3 regions of the Halomonas profundus genome follow, and region 1 is predicted to be linked to each of the others. Evidence: predicted binding sites of a transcription regulator. Region 1 holds the regulator's gene; each other region holds the start of a gene.

Region 1 (5,276 bases):
AACCGTCAGTGGCTGGCCAGCGCCGCTGTAGGCACGCTCAACACCGCTACCCAAGCCCTGCTGCTGTCAGGTTCGGCTCGGCTGTTTGCACCAGATGAAGGCTGGCAGCTAGATACCGAGCTACTGCACTATGATGGCCTCGAGCAGCATGCATGGAGTGACACACCGGTATTGATGCAGCAACCGCCACAGCAAATGAGCGCTTCACATATGGACGTTTGGCTTAACACCAGCCAGGTTCGCTTAACGGATAATGTGCGCGGCACGCACCCCCCGGCCACACAACGCTAATAGGAACCGCCATGAAAGCCATGATTTCCCCAGCCCTGCTCTACACTGCACTGTTCGGTTTAGCGATACCTTTATCAGTGTTAGCCCAAACCAACTCATCTTCCCAACAAGCCCCAGTGGAAGTGGAAGCCGACCGTTTAGATCTTGATCAGCGGGCAGGCACAGCTGTTTATACTGGGGATGTGGACATTCGCCAAGGCGAAATGCAGCTGCGCGGCGAGCGGGTAGAGATCGAACGCAACGACGCGGGCGAACTCTCGACAGCCACCGCTACCGGTGAGCGCGCCTACTTGCGCCATCAAGGCGAAGGGCAAGAAGGCCCCACGGAAGGCTGGGCGCGGCGGATTATTTATCACGTCGCCGAGCGTCGCGTAGAGCTGATCGACCAAGCCGAACTGACCCAGCAAGAGGACACCTTTAGTGGCGGTCGCCTTGAGTATTTTATTGACCGAGAAGTGATTCAAGCGCGCTCTGACGTTGATGGCAGCGAGCCCCAGCGCATACGCATGACCCTTCAGCCTGAACAATAGGGAGCCTAGCTGTGGCCACTGCTGACACTGCGCCGATCAAAACCCTTTATGCCCACCACCTGGCTAAAAGCTACAAACGCCGCCGAGTGGTCAAAGACATCAATCTAGAGATATCCCAAGGCAGTGTCGTTGGCCTTTTGGGCCCCAACGGCGCGGGCAAAACCACCTCATTTTATATGATTGTTGGGCTGGTCAAATCCGACGCTGGCAAGGTGGGTATCGACGATGTGGATTTAACGCGCGCCCCCATGCACGAGCGCGCAGCCGCGGGGATTGGCTATCTACCTCAAGAGGCGTCTATTTTCCGCAAACTCTCGGTTGCCGAGAATATTATGGCGATACTCGAGACCCGCAAAGAGCTTAACCGCAGCGATCGCGAACAGCGCCTGGAAGCGCTACTCGAAGACTTCCATATCACCCATATTCGCGACAACCTGGGCATGAGCCTTTCGGGCGGCGAGCGCAGGCGTGTAGAAATAGCCCGCTCGCTAGCCACAGAGCCCGCTTTTATTCTGCTCGATGAGCCTTTTGCGGGCGTTGACCCCATCTCGGTAGGTGAGATTAAAACCATCATTCGTGCACTGAAACAGCGCCATATCGGCGTGCTGATCACCGATCACAACGTGCGTGAAACACTAGACATTTGCGATATCGCCTATATCGTCGGCGATGGGCAAATCATCGCCAGTGGCTCGCCCGCCTCGATTCTCACCAACCAAAAAGTAAGGGATGTGTATTTGGGCGCCGATTTTCGCCTGTAATGTTTTTGCCTTAATCGCCCCTAAATAGCGCTTTAAAACAACTTTACGACCAATGGCATGCTTATTGCACTTGCGCCAAGCACTCACTCGCACTAGGGTGGAGCATTCTGATTAACGAGTGGTTCTCAGATGGTCATGAAAGCTTCTCTCCAACTGCGTATCGGCACACAGCTGACCATGACGCCCCAGTTGCAGCAGGCCATTGCGCTGCTGCAACTCTCTACGCTGGATCTTCGTCAAGAAATTCAGCAGGCCCTCGATGCCAATCCCATGCTGGAGCAGGAAGATGAATTTAGTGAACAGGCTGTCAGCGAGCCTAAGGAAGAAGAGTGGTCAGAGAGCATCCCTACTGAGCTCTCGGTAGATAGCGACTGGTCAGATACCTATCAAGATATGGGAAGCCAGGGGGGCAGCAGCAGCGAAGGCCCCGACTTTGAGCGCCAGGCAGCCGGGCAGAGCCTTCATGGCCACCTGCTGTGGCAACTCGCCATGACCGATTTTAGCGCTCGCGAGCAGCTTGTCGCGGAAAGTTTAATCGACGCGCTAGACGCCAACGGCTACCTGACCCAGCCGCTCAACGACATCCGTGAAGGGCTTCGTGCCCAGGGCATTGACGGGCTAAGCCAACGCGAAGTGGAAACCATTCTACTCAAGCTCCAGCAGTTTGAGCCGACCGGCATATTTGCCCGTGACTTGCGTGAATGCTTGATGCTGCAGCTCGCCGCTCTCCCCGATAATACGCCACTGCTGGTTCCCGCCCGCCGCTTGGTGCGGCAGTTTCTCGAAGCGCTTGGCAAAGACGATATGCGTCTGCTGAAACGCCGTCTAGGGCTCGACGACGAACAGCTGGCCGATGTCATCCTGCTTATTCGCAGCCTAGACCCACGCCCAGGCAGCGCCTACGGCGACACCGATGACAGCTATGTCACCCCCGATCTAGTCGTCCGCCACGATAATGAAGGCTGGCATTTAGAGCTCAACCCCGAGGCCCTGCCACGGCTGCGCATTCAGCCCGACTACGCCAGCTTGATTAAGCGTGCGGATAAAAGCGATGACAACCAGTTTCTCAAAGAGCACTTGCAGGAAGCGCGCTGGTTGATCAAGAGCCTCTCTAGCCGAAACGATACGCTGCTGCGTGTTGGTCGCGAAATCATTACCCGCCAGATTGGCTTTTTAGAGCACGGCGAAGAAGCCATGAAACCACTGATACTGGCCGACATTGCCGAAGCCGTGGAGATGCACGAGTCGACTATTTCACGGGTAACGACGCAAAAATATATCCATACACCCCGTGGTGTGTTTGAACTCAAATACTTTTTCTCAAGCCAGGTGAGCGGTCAAGATGGCGACAGCCACTCCAGCACCGCCATCCGTGCACGACTCAAGAAACTGATTCAAGAGGAGCCGCCCGGCAAGCCGCTTTCAGACAGCCGCTTAGTGACGCTATTAGGCGAAGGAGGGATTCAAGTGGCGCGTCGTACGGTGGCGAAATACCGTGAAGCCATGGGCATTCCCTCTTCCAGTGAACGGCGTCGTTTGCGCTAACTTCGTTAACGTTTCAGGGAAACTCTCGACAAGGGCTTTGCAACGCGGCAAAAAGGGTTACAATCGAAGTACAGTCCGATGGATAAGGAGCACGTCAATGCAAGTAAATATCACTGGTCATCACGTAGAACTGACTGACGCCTTGCGTGACTATGTCAACGAGAAGCTTGAGCGTGTAGAGCGCCATTACGACAATATAACTACGGTGCAAGTCACCTTATCAGTGGAGAAAGAGCGCCAGCAGGCCGCCTGTACGCTGCACGCCGCAGGTGCTGACTTACATGCGGAAGCCCTAGACAGTGATATGTACGCCGCTATCGACGCACTAGCGGACAAAATCGACCGTCAACTCGTTAAACACAAGGAAAAAGCACAAGCTCGCGCCCAAGGCGCCGGTGTGCGTTAATTCAATGACGTTGGAAACCATACTCCCCCCGGAACGCGTTCTGTTCGACGTCCCCGGGGGCAGCAAAAAAAGGGTGCTGGAGTTTTACAGCACCTTTATCGCCCAAAATATCCCCAGCCTGGACAGCCAAGAAGTGTTTAGCCGTTTAATCGGCCGCGAGCGCTTAGGTAGTACGGGTATTGGTAACGGCGTGGCTATTCCTCATGCGCGTAGCCCCCACTGCAACGCCCCTATCGCTGGATTTTTGAAACTGGCTGAAGCGATCGATTTTGACGCTATCGACGGCGACCCGGTAGATCTGGTGTTTGTCCTGTTGGTACCCGAAGAGGCAGATGACACGCATCTCTCACTACTGGGTCAGGTAGCGACCATCATGAATGATGCGGACACGCGCCAGCAACTGCGTAAAGCAGCCAGCCAGCGCGAACTGCTTGAGCTGATTACCGCCAAAATTCGCGAGCAATCAGCGGCCTAAGGGTCTGAAACCCTGTTCAGGGCAGATCACAGCAGGTTATCCGCTCACCACCCTCAACGCAGCTTGATCAAAGCAAAGAGAGACTCTATGCAACTGGTGATCATTAGCGGCCGCTCCGGGTCAGGTAAATCTATCGCCTTGCAAGCGCTGGAAGATCTTGGCTACTACGCGATTGATAACCTCCCAGCTATGTTGCTGGGGTCGTTGGTGGATGAACTGCGTGACCAGGGCGACCGAGCACATTTAGCGGTGAGTATTGATGCCCGCAATTTGCCGGGAGCTCTGGAGCGCCTGCCCTCTTTATTAGACGAGTTGCGCCAGCGTAAAATCGTCTTTCAAGTTATTTACCTGACCACCGATGCGCGCATACTGCTTGAGCGTTACTCAGCAACGCGTCGCCGTCATCCGCTGACCCGCGATAGCGAAATGACGCTGGAAGAGGCGATCAATAAAGAAGAGACGACGCTAGAGGATATTCGCGATCTGGCCGATCTATTGATCGATACATCACGATTATCGGTGCACGATTTACGCCGTCGCATTACCGACCAAGTAGCCCATCAGCGGCGCGACAAGCTGACGCTAACGCTGGAATCGTTTGGGTATAAACGCGGCGTACCGTTAGACGCCGACCTGGTCTTCGATGTGCGCTGCCTGCCAAATCCGTACTGGGATCCAACGCTGCGCCAGTTCACTGGCCGCGACGCGGAAATCGTGGCTTTTTTGAACAGCTATCCGATTGTTGATGCCATGAGCGACGACATCTTGGCCTGGCTAGAGCGTTGGCTACCCGCTTACCAGAATAGCCAACGTAGCTACATGACTATCGCGATTGGCTGTACTGGTGGCCAGCACCGCTCGGTCTATATGGCCGAGAAGTTAGCGGAAAAATTGACTCCTAGCATGGGCGAAGTTCAACTTCGCCACCGCGAACTGGGTCTGCACTACACCATAAGCGAACAGTTGGCCGCTCCCCTCGTCAGCGCTTCCACACCTAACGAGCGGCCAGAGACCTCTTAAGCGCGTCTATCCATTAATGACACCACTCGGCGAAAAGGAACCAGGGTGCCAGAACGCATACTTACACTTACCAATCAACGCGGGCTACACGCTCGCGCGGCGACAAAACTGGTCAAATGCGGCCAACAGTTCACGGCAAAAATACGCGTTTACAAACAGCAACAGGCCGCCGACGCCGCCAATATCATGTCACTGCTGATGCTTGCCGCACCTTGTGGCACCGAGCTTAGAATCACCGCCGAAGGCGA
Region 2 (5,276 bases), 350 kb from region 1:
CATCAGCGGAAAGATATGGCCTGGCTGAACGATATCAGAGGGCTTTGCATTGGGTGCCACCGCGGCTTGCACGGTACGCGCACGATCTGCAGCTGAAATACCCGTCGTGACGCCTTCGGTTGCCTCAATGGAGAGAGTAAACTTGGTGCCAAAACCGGAACCGTTATCACGCACCATTAGCGGCAGATTAAGCTGCTCACAGCGGGCGCGAGTCATCGGCATGCAGATCAAGCCGCGGGCGAAACGGGCCATAAAGTTGATATGCTCGGCCTGCACTTTTTCGGCGGCCATGATGATATCACCTTCATTTTCGCGATCCTCATCGTCCATGAGAATCACCATTTTGCCCTGGCGGATATCGTCCACCAGCTCGGCGATAGGGGCTAAGCCTCTAGAGGAGGGGTGCGCCATGGAATCTCCAATAAGTGTTGTCACGATAGCTTGTCAGGATAGGTTATCGAGAAAGAGTGTCGCGAGAGTGAGTCACGATTTTGCGCGTCAGGGTACCTTGCTCTCGCAAAATTCGCCAGATGCGCTAGTCGCTAGAGGGGATGCAATAATGCGCCAATCGCGCCCTACTGCTCGCATATCGTGAATGGTTAACCGCCGCTGATCGGCCATACGTGAGAGCCCTGGCAACGCAAAAAGGGGCCGCGCTTCGCCGCCTAACAGTGTGGGGGCAACAAACAGCTGTAGCTCATCGACCAACGCCGCATCGAGCATAGCGCCCGCCAATGTCGCTCCGGTTTCCACCAGCAGTTCATTAACCTGTTCATTTTCGGCTAACCACTGCAGCATTGCCACTAAATCGATACGGCCATCGCTACCGGCGGGCAACACCTGTACTTCAGCGCCCGCCTGAGTTAACCGTTCCCGCTTCTCTTCCAAGTGGTCTGATGTGGTGATCACTAGCGTACGCCCAGGCTCGCTTAAACAGGCTGCCGCCAGAGGTAGGCGCAAGTGGGTATCTAAAATCACCCGCAGGGGCTGGCGGTGAACCACTTGGTCTGCGTTGTTCAGCTGTAACTGCTCTGCTCGTAACGTCAGCCGAGAGTCGTCCATAATGAGCGACTCAACGCCGCTTAATATCGCGCTGGAGCGTGCCCGTAGCCGCTGCACCTGGGTGCGTGCTTCAGGCCCGGTGATCCACTGAGACTCCCCCGACCCCATGGCGGTACGACCATCTAGACTCATCGCCATTTTCAGGCGCACAAAGGGACGCTGCTGGGTCATGCGAGCAATAAAGCCGGGATTCAGAGCGCGCGCGTCACTCTCTAATAACCCCACCGCCACCTCAACACCCGCCTCTTCAAGCAGACGAATACCGCGGCCACTCACCTGCGGGTTCGGATCCACCATGGCAACCACTACCCGCGACACCTTCGCTTCCTGGAGCGCCACCGCGCAGGGGCCAGTGCGGCCGGTGTGGGAACAAGGCTCCAGGGTGACGTACGCGGTCGCGCCCAGGGCTTGCTCACCAGCATCATTCAACGCGTGAATTTCGGCGTGGGGTTCACCGGCACACAGGTGAAAGCCTTCACCGACAATCTGCTCGTCACGCACAATCACACAGCCGACCCGCGGGTTGGGATCCGTGGTGTATAAGCCTTTTTGCGCCAGTTGCAGCGCCCGCGCCATATAGCGGTGGTCGGCTTGGCTAAAGACAGCACTCATTTTGACGACTCGCTGCCATGGCCCAGTCGGGAAGAGGGCTCTTGGGACAGCCGGTCAATCTCAGCGCGAAATTCATCCAGATCCTGGAACTTGCGATATACCGAAGCAAAGCGGATATAGGCTACGTGATCGAGGGTTTTAAGCGCTTGCATGACCGACTCGCCAATATCACGGGCGTTGATTTCGCGATCGCCCCGGGCACGTAAGGTTTGGCGGATGCGCTCTACCGCCGCTTCAATGGCTTCTGCACTGACCGGACGCTTTTCCAGCGCACGCAACATACCTGCCCGCAGTTTGGCTTCATTAAAGCTCTCGCGGGAGCCGTCGGACTTCACCACCCGCGGCATTACCAATTCTGCGGTTTCGTAGGTGGTAAAGCGCTCTTGGCAGCTCGCACACTGGCGTCGACGGCGTACCTGATCACCATCCGCTACCAGGCGCGAATCAGTCACTCGAGTATCGTTTGCACCACAAAAAGGGCAATGCATGGCGGTCAACCTGTTGTCAGCTCGTGTCGGCGTACCGCACGAGTTAGCGTGTTATAACCTGTCAATGTGTGTGCTATTAATAGCGTTTTAGCAGTAGTAACTGCCACAAGCTAATGTATCTTAGCGTTTAAACGCGGTATCAACCTCGTATTGTAACGATTTGGCACACAAGCTGCAGCGTTTGTGGCAGATTGTTTATCAGGAGCTACCCATGCCCCCCTTTGAGCAGACCGTTAACGACTACCTCAGCCACCTTTATGGCCCCAGGGCGGGGGAAGTGCAGCGCCGTTTAAACCAGCGTCTAGCGCATTTTCAGTCGCTTGCCCCATTTTCATCCAGCTCCGGTAGAACCAGCACTAAAAATGCACCCTCTTGGAGCGAAAAAGATCAGTGGGTGATCAGCTACGGTGACTCGATTATTGAAGATGGTGTGCCGCCGTTGGCAGTGCTTAGCGATTTTCTTCAAGCGCGGTTGGGCGATCGCATCAGCGGTGTACATGTACTGCCCTTCTTTCCCTGGAGCAGCGACGACGGCTTTTCGGTGATCCACTACCGGGAAGTGAACCCCGATCTTGGTGATTGGTCGCACATCCGCGAACTCGCCAGCCATTACGACTTAATGGCCGACCTGGTGCTCAATCACGTCTCACGGGAGTCTCTCTGGTTTGTGGATTACCTGAGCGGCAGCCTGCCCGGCCGCGACTACTTTATCGAAGTCGATCCAGAGACCGATGTCTCCCAGGTGGTGCGCCCACGCAGCAGCCCGCTGCTGGTGCCCATTTCCACCCGGCGTGGCACCCGCTACCTGTGGGCGACGTTCTCCGAAGACCAGCTTGACCTGAACTTTGAAAATCCGGATGTGCTGCTGGAGTTCGTGGGTATTTTGCTGTTCTACCTGGAGCAAGGAACGCGGATTGTACGTTTGGATGCGGTGGCCTTTCTGTGGAAGCGGCTGGGTACTGCCTGCATTCACCTGCCGGAAACCCACACTGTGGTGCGGCTGCTACGAGCGATTGTGGATCACGTGGCCCCAGGTACCCTGTTAATCACCGAAACCAATGTGCCCCACCAGGAAAATATCAGTTATTTTGGCTTGGATCGGTTGCCAGCGGGGGACCCCGACGAAGCCCATATGGTGTATCAGTTTGCCCTCCCCCCGCTGCTATTGCACACCCTCACCCGGGGCGAAGCGAGCACCTTACAGACCTGGCTTGCCAGCCTTCCGGTACTGCCCGACCAATGCACCTACCTCAACTTTACGGCCAGCCACGACGGCATTGGCGTTCGCCCCTTGGAAGGTTTATTGCCCGATCACGAGCGGGATGCGCTGCTGGAGCTGATGCACCGTTTCGGAGGCTTTGTCAGCATGCGTAGCAACCCCGATGGAAGCGATACGCCCTATGAGATCAATATCACCTGGTTTGAAGCCATGCGCGGCACCCGCCGCGGCCCCGACCCGTGGCAGGTAGCGCGTTTTCTATGCAGCCAAGCAATTATGCTGAGTTTGCAAGGTATCCCCGCGCTGTATATTCACACCCTAACTGGCACACTCAATGACGTGGAAGGCGTTGAGCGCAGTGGGCGGCTACGTTCGATCAACCGCCGGCGCTGGCAGCGTAGCGAGCTTGACCTCCTACTCGATAGCCCGTCGACGCCCACTCACGATGTTTTCCACGCCTTAAACCGGCTATTAGACCAGCGCCGCAAGGAGCCCTGCTTTCACCCCAATGCCGCTCAACGGGTTGTGGTCTCAGCACCGGAACTATTGGCAGTAGAGCGCGGCCCGCTCCACGATGGTCGCCGGCTGCTAGCGCTGTATAACGTCACCGACCTACCGCTTCCTTTAGAGAATATGGGTGAGGCAGTTACCCAGGCACTTGAAAAACACGCCTGGCAAGCGCTGGATCCTGCTAACCCCTGGAGCGCCGAAGGTTCGCTGCCGCCTTACGCGGTGCGTTGGCTGGTAGCGGATAGTTAACACCATTTCGTTAATACCATTGAGAAATCTAAAGTTTCAAAAACCGTAAACTTCAAAAACCGTAAGTTGCGACATATTGCCCCAGTTATAAAGCGCATAATCCCTAAATAATGTTGTGCTGCGATAATCGCAACACGGCATTATTTTAGGGATTGCCAGCACTAAGGCGGCGGTTATTAAATCTCTAGCCTCTCACTCTTATTCAAACAAGGCGCTGCAATGCACTTAAAACGTCACGCTGGCATAAGTGGTTTTCTCCTGCTGGCAGGATTGGTCGGCACCTCTGCGAGCTATGCCGATGAGCTACCCGCCCCTATTCAGGCACTTGCCGACCAAGGCTTGGAAATTCATGGTCAATTCGATGCCCCCGGAGGGTTGCGCGGCTACGGCGCCAGCGTGCAGGGCCAGGACATGGCGATTTACCTGACGCCGGATGGCGAGCACGCCGTGGTGGGTACACTAATGGATAATGAGGGGAATGACCTTACCGAAGCGCAACTGGATGAGCATGTACGTGCACCGCTAGAGGCACAAACATGGCAGCTATTAAGCGAAAGCCACTGGGTACAGGACGGCAATGTGGATGCCCCCCGGGTGATTTACACCTTCACGGATGCCAACTGCCCCTACTGCCGTCAAATGTGGCAAGACGTTCGCCCCTGGGTGGAAGCAGGTGAGGTGCAGCTACGCCATATCATGGTAGGTATCTTAGCACCCGACAGCCCTGGAAAAGCAGCCGCTATTCTCGGCGCCGACGATCCAGCGGCGACACTGCATGCCCATGAAAGCGGCCAGCAGGAAATCGAAGCTAGTGCCCAACCGAGAGAAATTGAAGAGCAGGTGTACGCCAATAACCAGTTGTTCGAAGAGCTGGGCCTATATGCAACCCCCACTTCCGTTTTTCAGCGTGAAACAGAGAACAGGGCCGTGCGTCTTGACCGTATTCAGGGTATGCCCAGTGATGAGCGGCTGATCGAGATGATGGGCAGTGAAACACCTTGATGAACTTATCCTGCCACCGCTAGCTGAGATTGCCGCGTCGCTGCGCTCCTCGCAATGACTTAGGTGATGTCATTGAAATCCTTCACCTGTCATTGCGAACGTAGTGCAGCAATCTCGGGGTTAATCTGCCACTG
Region 3 (5,276 bases), 2.6 Mb from region 1:
CGGTGTATTCGCTTGTCGCTAAGGTGATGGGGGAGCGCGGCGATCCTGAGCTGTTTATTCAGCCCGGTGCTTCGCCGCATGGTTATTCGCTACGCCCTTCTGAAGCACAATCCCTCGATGATGCGGACCTGGTGGTATGGGTAAGCGACGCGCTGACGCCCTGGCTATCCGGCGCCATCGACAGCCTGGCGGGTGATGCACGCCACCTTGAGCTAATGGATGTGCCTGGCATCACCACATTGGAATACCGCGAAGGCGCGACCTTTGCGCTCAACGATGGGGATGAACACGGTCACGGGCACCATGATCACGGCGATCACGAACACCACCACTATGCAGACAGCCATGACGAAAGTGGGCACGATCATGACCACCACGGCCATGATCACAGCCATACCGGCACGAATCCCCATGCCTGGCTGGATCCTGCCAATGCCCGCCGTTGGCTGGATGCCATCGCCGAACAGTTAAGTGAGATCGACCCTGATAACGCAGCGTACTATCGCGACAACGCCGCCCAGGGGAAAGAGGACTTAACCAGCCTTCAGGAACATATTCAGGATCGTTTGGCCAGCAGCGCCGACACACGCTTTATTGTTTTCCATGATGCTTACCAGTACTTTGAGGAGGCCTTTAATGTGCACGCGGCTGGGGCCATCTCCATTGGCGATGCCTCTTCACCTAGCCCTGCGCGTATCGAGAAGCTGCAAACGCTGGTGAATGATGAAAATATCCAGTGTGTGTTTAGTGAACCCCAGTTCAATCCGCAGATGGTCAATAACGTCTTTGGGGATACGTCCGCTTATATCGGCGTCATGGATCCCTTGGGCGTAGGTCTGACGCTGGATGCAGGTCTCTACGATGCGCTGCTGGAGCAGTTGGCCGATGAGATTACGCGCTGCACTGACGGCTAAACAGCTTTTTTCTGAAACAGCTTGCCGAGTTGATAGAGGTCGTGCATATATCTATCAAACTTCGTAATAAGCAGTGACGTAACGATAAAGGCATAAATCAGCAGCATGACTGCCATGGGGTCGTTTAGCCAAGCCAGCCAAGGCATCGAGACTGGATAACCCAGCGTATAAACACTCATGGCAGCCAGTAGCTGAACCAAGAAACAGTTCAAAATAACCAGTGTAATCAACGCTGCGCGTATATTGGTATGCGGCAGCGTTGTTTTCCAAAACGGCAAGTGACGCACTTTTACGCTGTTTACATTCGCACTGCTATCGCCGTTAAAACACAACCGCGCTTTACGCCGCAACAAAGGGATCGCGTAGACGCCTTTTTCCTCTTCAGCAAAAGCCTTCAGTGCGATATCCCGATCGAGATTAGGGCTCAAGGCATTGGCTGCCGCTTGATCAAAGTCTGGCCGGGCATGGGTTTGCGTGGCGGTTTTGGCTTGGTCAGAAAGCGCTTGTAAGTGGCTTTTATCAGCCTTCGACAACTTTTTATCGTTGCCGACGTTGATGTTGTAATGAATTTCATACACCTGATACAGAGCTGCGGTCACGCCCACAAAGATCATCAAAAAGACAATATATATCAACATATTAACGGGCACCTCCTAAACGAAACCGAACCAGCTAGGCGATAAATAGCTTTGTTAGCGTTCAAACTAACTTAAGGACTATGCCTATGCACAGCTGACAAGTACAGGCTCAGAAGGCCTCAAAAAAGCCGGATCAGACGACGGATCGCAACCGTGGTAGTGCTCCACAGCGTGCATTAAACTAAGGAGATAAGAACCCCTAGCCACTTATCGCCGAAGATAATGGGCGTTAAACCACTTTTGCTATTCGTCTGGCTAATCAATACCAAACCGTCACTAGGACAGTTGACCAAGGTTACATCGTCAGAGATGACAGATAGGCAGGTTGGTCGATGATATCCGCCACATAATGCAGCCTTTCCTCCCAGTCCTCTCTTGTCAGTTGACCACCGAAGCACAAGCGCAGAGCTTCAGGGGGATGGTTGTCGGTACTAAAAGCAGCGCTGGCAACCGCACTAACGCCATGTGAACGTAATTGCACCGCCAGCTCTGAAGGGTTCCAGCCAGAGTGCTTGGGCAGCTTAAGCCATAGGTGGAAAGCACCTTTGGCAGACACGATGCGCTGACGTCCCAGAATCTTCTCGGCTATTTCAAGGCGGGCAATGGCCTCGATACGGATCGCTTTAAGCATGGCATCCGCCGTCCCATCGGTTATCCACTCGGTGACCAGGGCATCAATCAGCGGGCTGGACATCACCGAGGTGGCTCGAAGCGCGCCAGCGGTTCTCTGCGCCTGTCGCTTGGTGGGGGCGTGTAGGAATCCTGATCGCAAACCGGGACCGAAACACTTGGCAGTCCCCGTCAGATAGTAAGTGAGCTCAGGGGCCAAGTTAGCAATAGGGACGATCTTCTCTTCGCTGAGCATGGTGTAAGCATCATCTTCAATAATCGGGATGCTATAGCGCAAGGCAACATCGGCCAAAGCTTCACGACGCCCCAAGGGAATAGTCGTCGTCGTGGGGTTTTGGATGGTGGGATTAATGTACAAAACGGCCACTTGACCCTGCTTACAGATATCCTCGAAGGAGCGAACAAGAGGGCCATCGGAGTCACGCTCCAATGAATGCAGGGTCAGCCCGAGCTGGGCCGCAATAGCCTTTAGGCCGGGGTAGACCAGGCTTTCGACACAAATTAGCTGACCTGGGGCTACCAACTGCATCAGTAGCCCAACCAGGCCGCTGTGAATACCGGGGCATATCAAGACCTGTTCCAGTGTCGTGTTGTCCAGCCGCCGATCCAGCCATTGGAGCGCAGCCACACGGTCATGATGGCTGCCACCAAAGGTTTGATAACGCAGCAGTGAGTAAAGATCACGCTGGGCCAACACCGAGATAGCGCTATCGCGTACTCGTTCAATCAACGTCGGTATCGCGGGCTCAATCATTAGGTTCATGGTCATCTCATAACCACTGCTCGGCTTCACTGACACTGCCTTACCTTTAATAAAAGTGCCCGAGCCCGGATGCGAGTCAATCAAGCCTCGCAGCTTAGCTTCGTTATAGGCACGCGCCGCCGTCGTGTAATTGATACTCAAAGCCCCCGCCAGTTCTCTCAGCGGGGGCAGTCGCTCGCGGGGCTGCAGCCGACCACTACCGATATCTTCAGCAATCAATTCAGCGACCAGACGATAAGCTGGCTGGCTGACCTCCTTGTCTAAACGTTTTCGCCAGCGTTCCAGCTCAGATGTATGCATATCTTCCCCGTCGTTAAATAAACATTGTTACCTACTCTTCTTATCGACCAAAACTTATCACTGATGGGCTAAAGATTGCACAAATAAAAAATTGATTGCATATGCACTTAATGGTGCAAAACACACTTTTATTGCACAAATAAGGTGAAAAACACAGTTTTTTTGAAACATTAGCCTTTTATTATTTTTTTAGCCTAAAAATTTGGTCAATTTTTAGGCTTAGAGCGACCTACATGATCGACAATTGATTGGATCAATAAGCATATCAATTGGCACGTCGATTGCTCCGTATTGATCGTACCGCTTGTGTAAGCACGGCGGTTAACGACTCTCCCACTCGCAATAAACGGAGCTTAGACATGCCTACAGTGACGCAACCACTCAACAAGAAAGGCGATTTTCTGGTCGACTACGAAGAGAAGGTTTTTGAAGACGTAAAAGCGAAACCAGGCGAAAAAGCCCTGGTAACTTTTCATACGGTTGCCTTTGAGGGGTCGATCGGCTTCGTGAATATGCTGCAGGCAACGCGTTTGCTGCGTAAAGGCTTTGAAACCTCCATCTTACTGTATGGCCCTGGCGTCACTTTGGGTGTCCAGCGTGGCTTCCCGACCCTGGGCGATGAAGCGTTTCCCGGCCACATGAATTTCAACAATCAGTTGACCAAGTTTATGGCCGAGGGAGGCAAGGTCTACGCCTGCCGCTTTGCTCTTCAAGCACTCTATGGTCATGGCGAACCGTCACTCATTGAGGGCATCCGCGCGATCAATCCACTGGATGTGCTTGACCTCAAGCTGCTTCACGTGCGCGACGATGCACTGATCATCGATACCTGGACGGTCTAAGGGGAGCAGCGGTCATGGCACAAGCAAACATGACAGGAACGACCATAGTGCGGGCCGCTGCCGCTCAGCTTTCTCCCGATCTTGAGAGTGTTGGCGGCACGCTGGTCAAGGTACTGGATGCAATCGACGAAGCGGCCAGCAAGGGGGCTGAGCTGATCGTGTTCCCCGAAACCTTCGTTCCCTACTATCCGTACTTTTCATTTGTCTACCCCGCCGTGGCCTGTGGCGCCGAGCACTTCCGGCTGTATGAACAGGCCGTGGTGGTACCAGGCCCGATCACTGATGCTGTCGCTGAGCGCGCTCGCACCCTGAGCATCGTCGTCGTGCTTGGCGTTAATGAGCGTGATCATGGCACCCTCTACAATACTCAACTGATCTTTGATAGCGACGGGCGTCTGTTGCTGAAACGCCGAAAGCTCACGCCGACCTACCACGAACGCATGATTTGGGGCCAGGGCGATGCCTCGGGCTTGAAGGTGGTGGATAGCGCCGTGGGCCGTGTTGGCGCCCTGGCCTGCTGGGAGCACTACAATCCGTTGGCACGTTATGCCCTGATGACCCAGCACGAGCAGATCCACTGCAGCCAGTTTCCTGGCTCGCTGGTCGGCCCAGTCTTTGCGGATCAAATTGAAGTAACCATCCGTCATCACGCCCTTGAAGCGGGCTGTTTCGTGGTTAACGCCACCGGCTGGCTAACCGACTCCCAAATCGAATCCATTACCCCCGACACCACGCTACAACGTGCTCTGCGTGATGGCTGTAACACCGCCATTATCTCGCCAGAAGGTAAGCACTTGGCCGAGCCGCTGCGCAAAGGAGAAGGCACCGTTATTGCCGACCTGGATTTCGCCCTGATTACCAAGCGTAAGCGAATGATGGATTCGGTGGGCCACTATGCGCGCCCTGAACTGTTGAGCTTAGCCATTAACGATATGCCCGCCCACTGCTGCCAGCCACTGGCCACTTCCGCTCAGGGCCATAATGCCCAAGGAGATGAAGATGAGTAAGCTCGCCGATCGCTCACGCTTGTTCACCGAACTTCAAACCCATGGCGTACGCCTGCAGGATGCATCACAAGAGCATGTCAGCCGACGGGGCGGCGCTGGCCCTTCTGACCATCAGGCAATAACCATCGATGGAATCACTATGATGGTGCCCGTCTATACCCAGTCGGCATGGCGTTCACCGT

What was found. The regulator sigma-54, encoded in region 1, starts transcription at its own class of promoters, with help from an activator protein. The targets are predictions, from matches to a motif close to TGGCACNNNNNTTGCTNT.
Region 2: the regulator sigma-54 is predicted to act here: its motif matches at 2,324-2,341, upstream of LMS44_RS07150 (sugar phosphorylase).
Region 3: the regulator sigma-54 is predicted to act here: its motif matches at 3,516-3,533, upstream of LMS44_RS20945 (MSMEG_0572/Sll0783 family nitrogen starvation response protein).

What each region holds. Positions count from the first base shown of each region.
Region 1 is NZ_CP086344.1:1,936,856-1,942,131, reverse strand. It holds gene lptC (LPS export ABC transporter periplasmic protein LptC) at 1-291, shown strand, start outside; gene lptA (lipopolysaccharide transport periplasmic protein LptA) at 303-821, shown strand; gene lptB (LPS export ABC transporter ATP-binding protein) at 833-1,582, shown strand; gene LMS44_RS08600 (RNA polymerase factor sigma-54) at 1,712-3,127, shown strand; gene hpf (ribosome hibernation-promoting factor, HPF/YfiA family) at 3,225-3,533, shown strand; gene LMS44_RS08590 (PTS sugar transporter subunit IIA) at 3,538-4,008, shown strand; gene rapZ (RNase adapter RapZ) at 4,096-5,028, shown strand; gene LMS44_RS08580 (HPr family phosphocarrier protein) at 5,074-5,276, shown strand, end outside.
Region 2 is NZ_CP086344.1:1,583,958-1,589,233, reverse strand. It holds gene ribBA (bifunctional 3,4-dihydroxy-2-butanone-4-phosphate synthase/GTP cyclohydrolase II) at 1-411, opposite strand, end outside; gene ribD (bifunctional diaminohydroxyphosphoribosylaminopyrimidine deaminase/5-amino-6-(5-phosphoribosylamino)uracil reductase RibD) at 499-1,674, opposite strand; gene nrdR (transcriptional regulator NrdR) at 1,671-2,162, opposite strand; gene LMS44_RS07150 (sugar phosphorylase) at 2,374-4,140, shown strand; gene dsbG (thiol:disulfide interchange protein DsbG) at 4,360-5,142, shown strand.
Region 3 is NZ_CP086344.1:4,600,041-4,605,316, forward strand. It holds gene LMS44_RS20930 (zinc ABC transporter substrate-binding protein) at 1-914, shown strand, start outside; gene LMS44_RS20935 (hypothetical protein) at 911-1,552, opposite strand; gene LMS44_RS20940 (aminotransferase-like domain-containing protein) at 1,848-3,245, opposite strand; gene LMS44_RS20945 (MSMEG_0572/Sll0783 family nitrogen starvation response protein) at 3,605-4,087, shown strand; gene LMS44_RS20950 (Nit6803 family nitrilase) at 4,102-5,094, shown strand; gene LMS44_RS20955 (MSMEG_0568 family radical SAM protein) at 5,087-5,276, shown strand, end outside.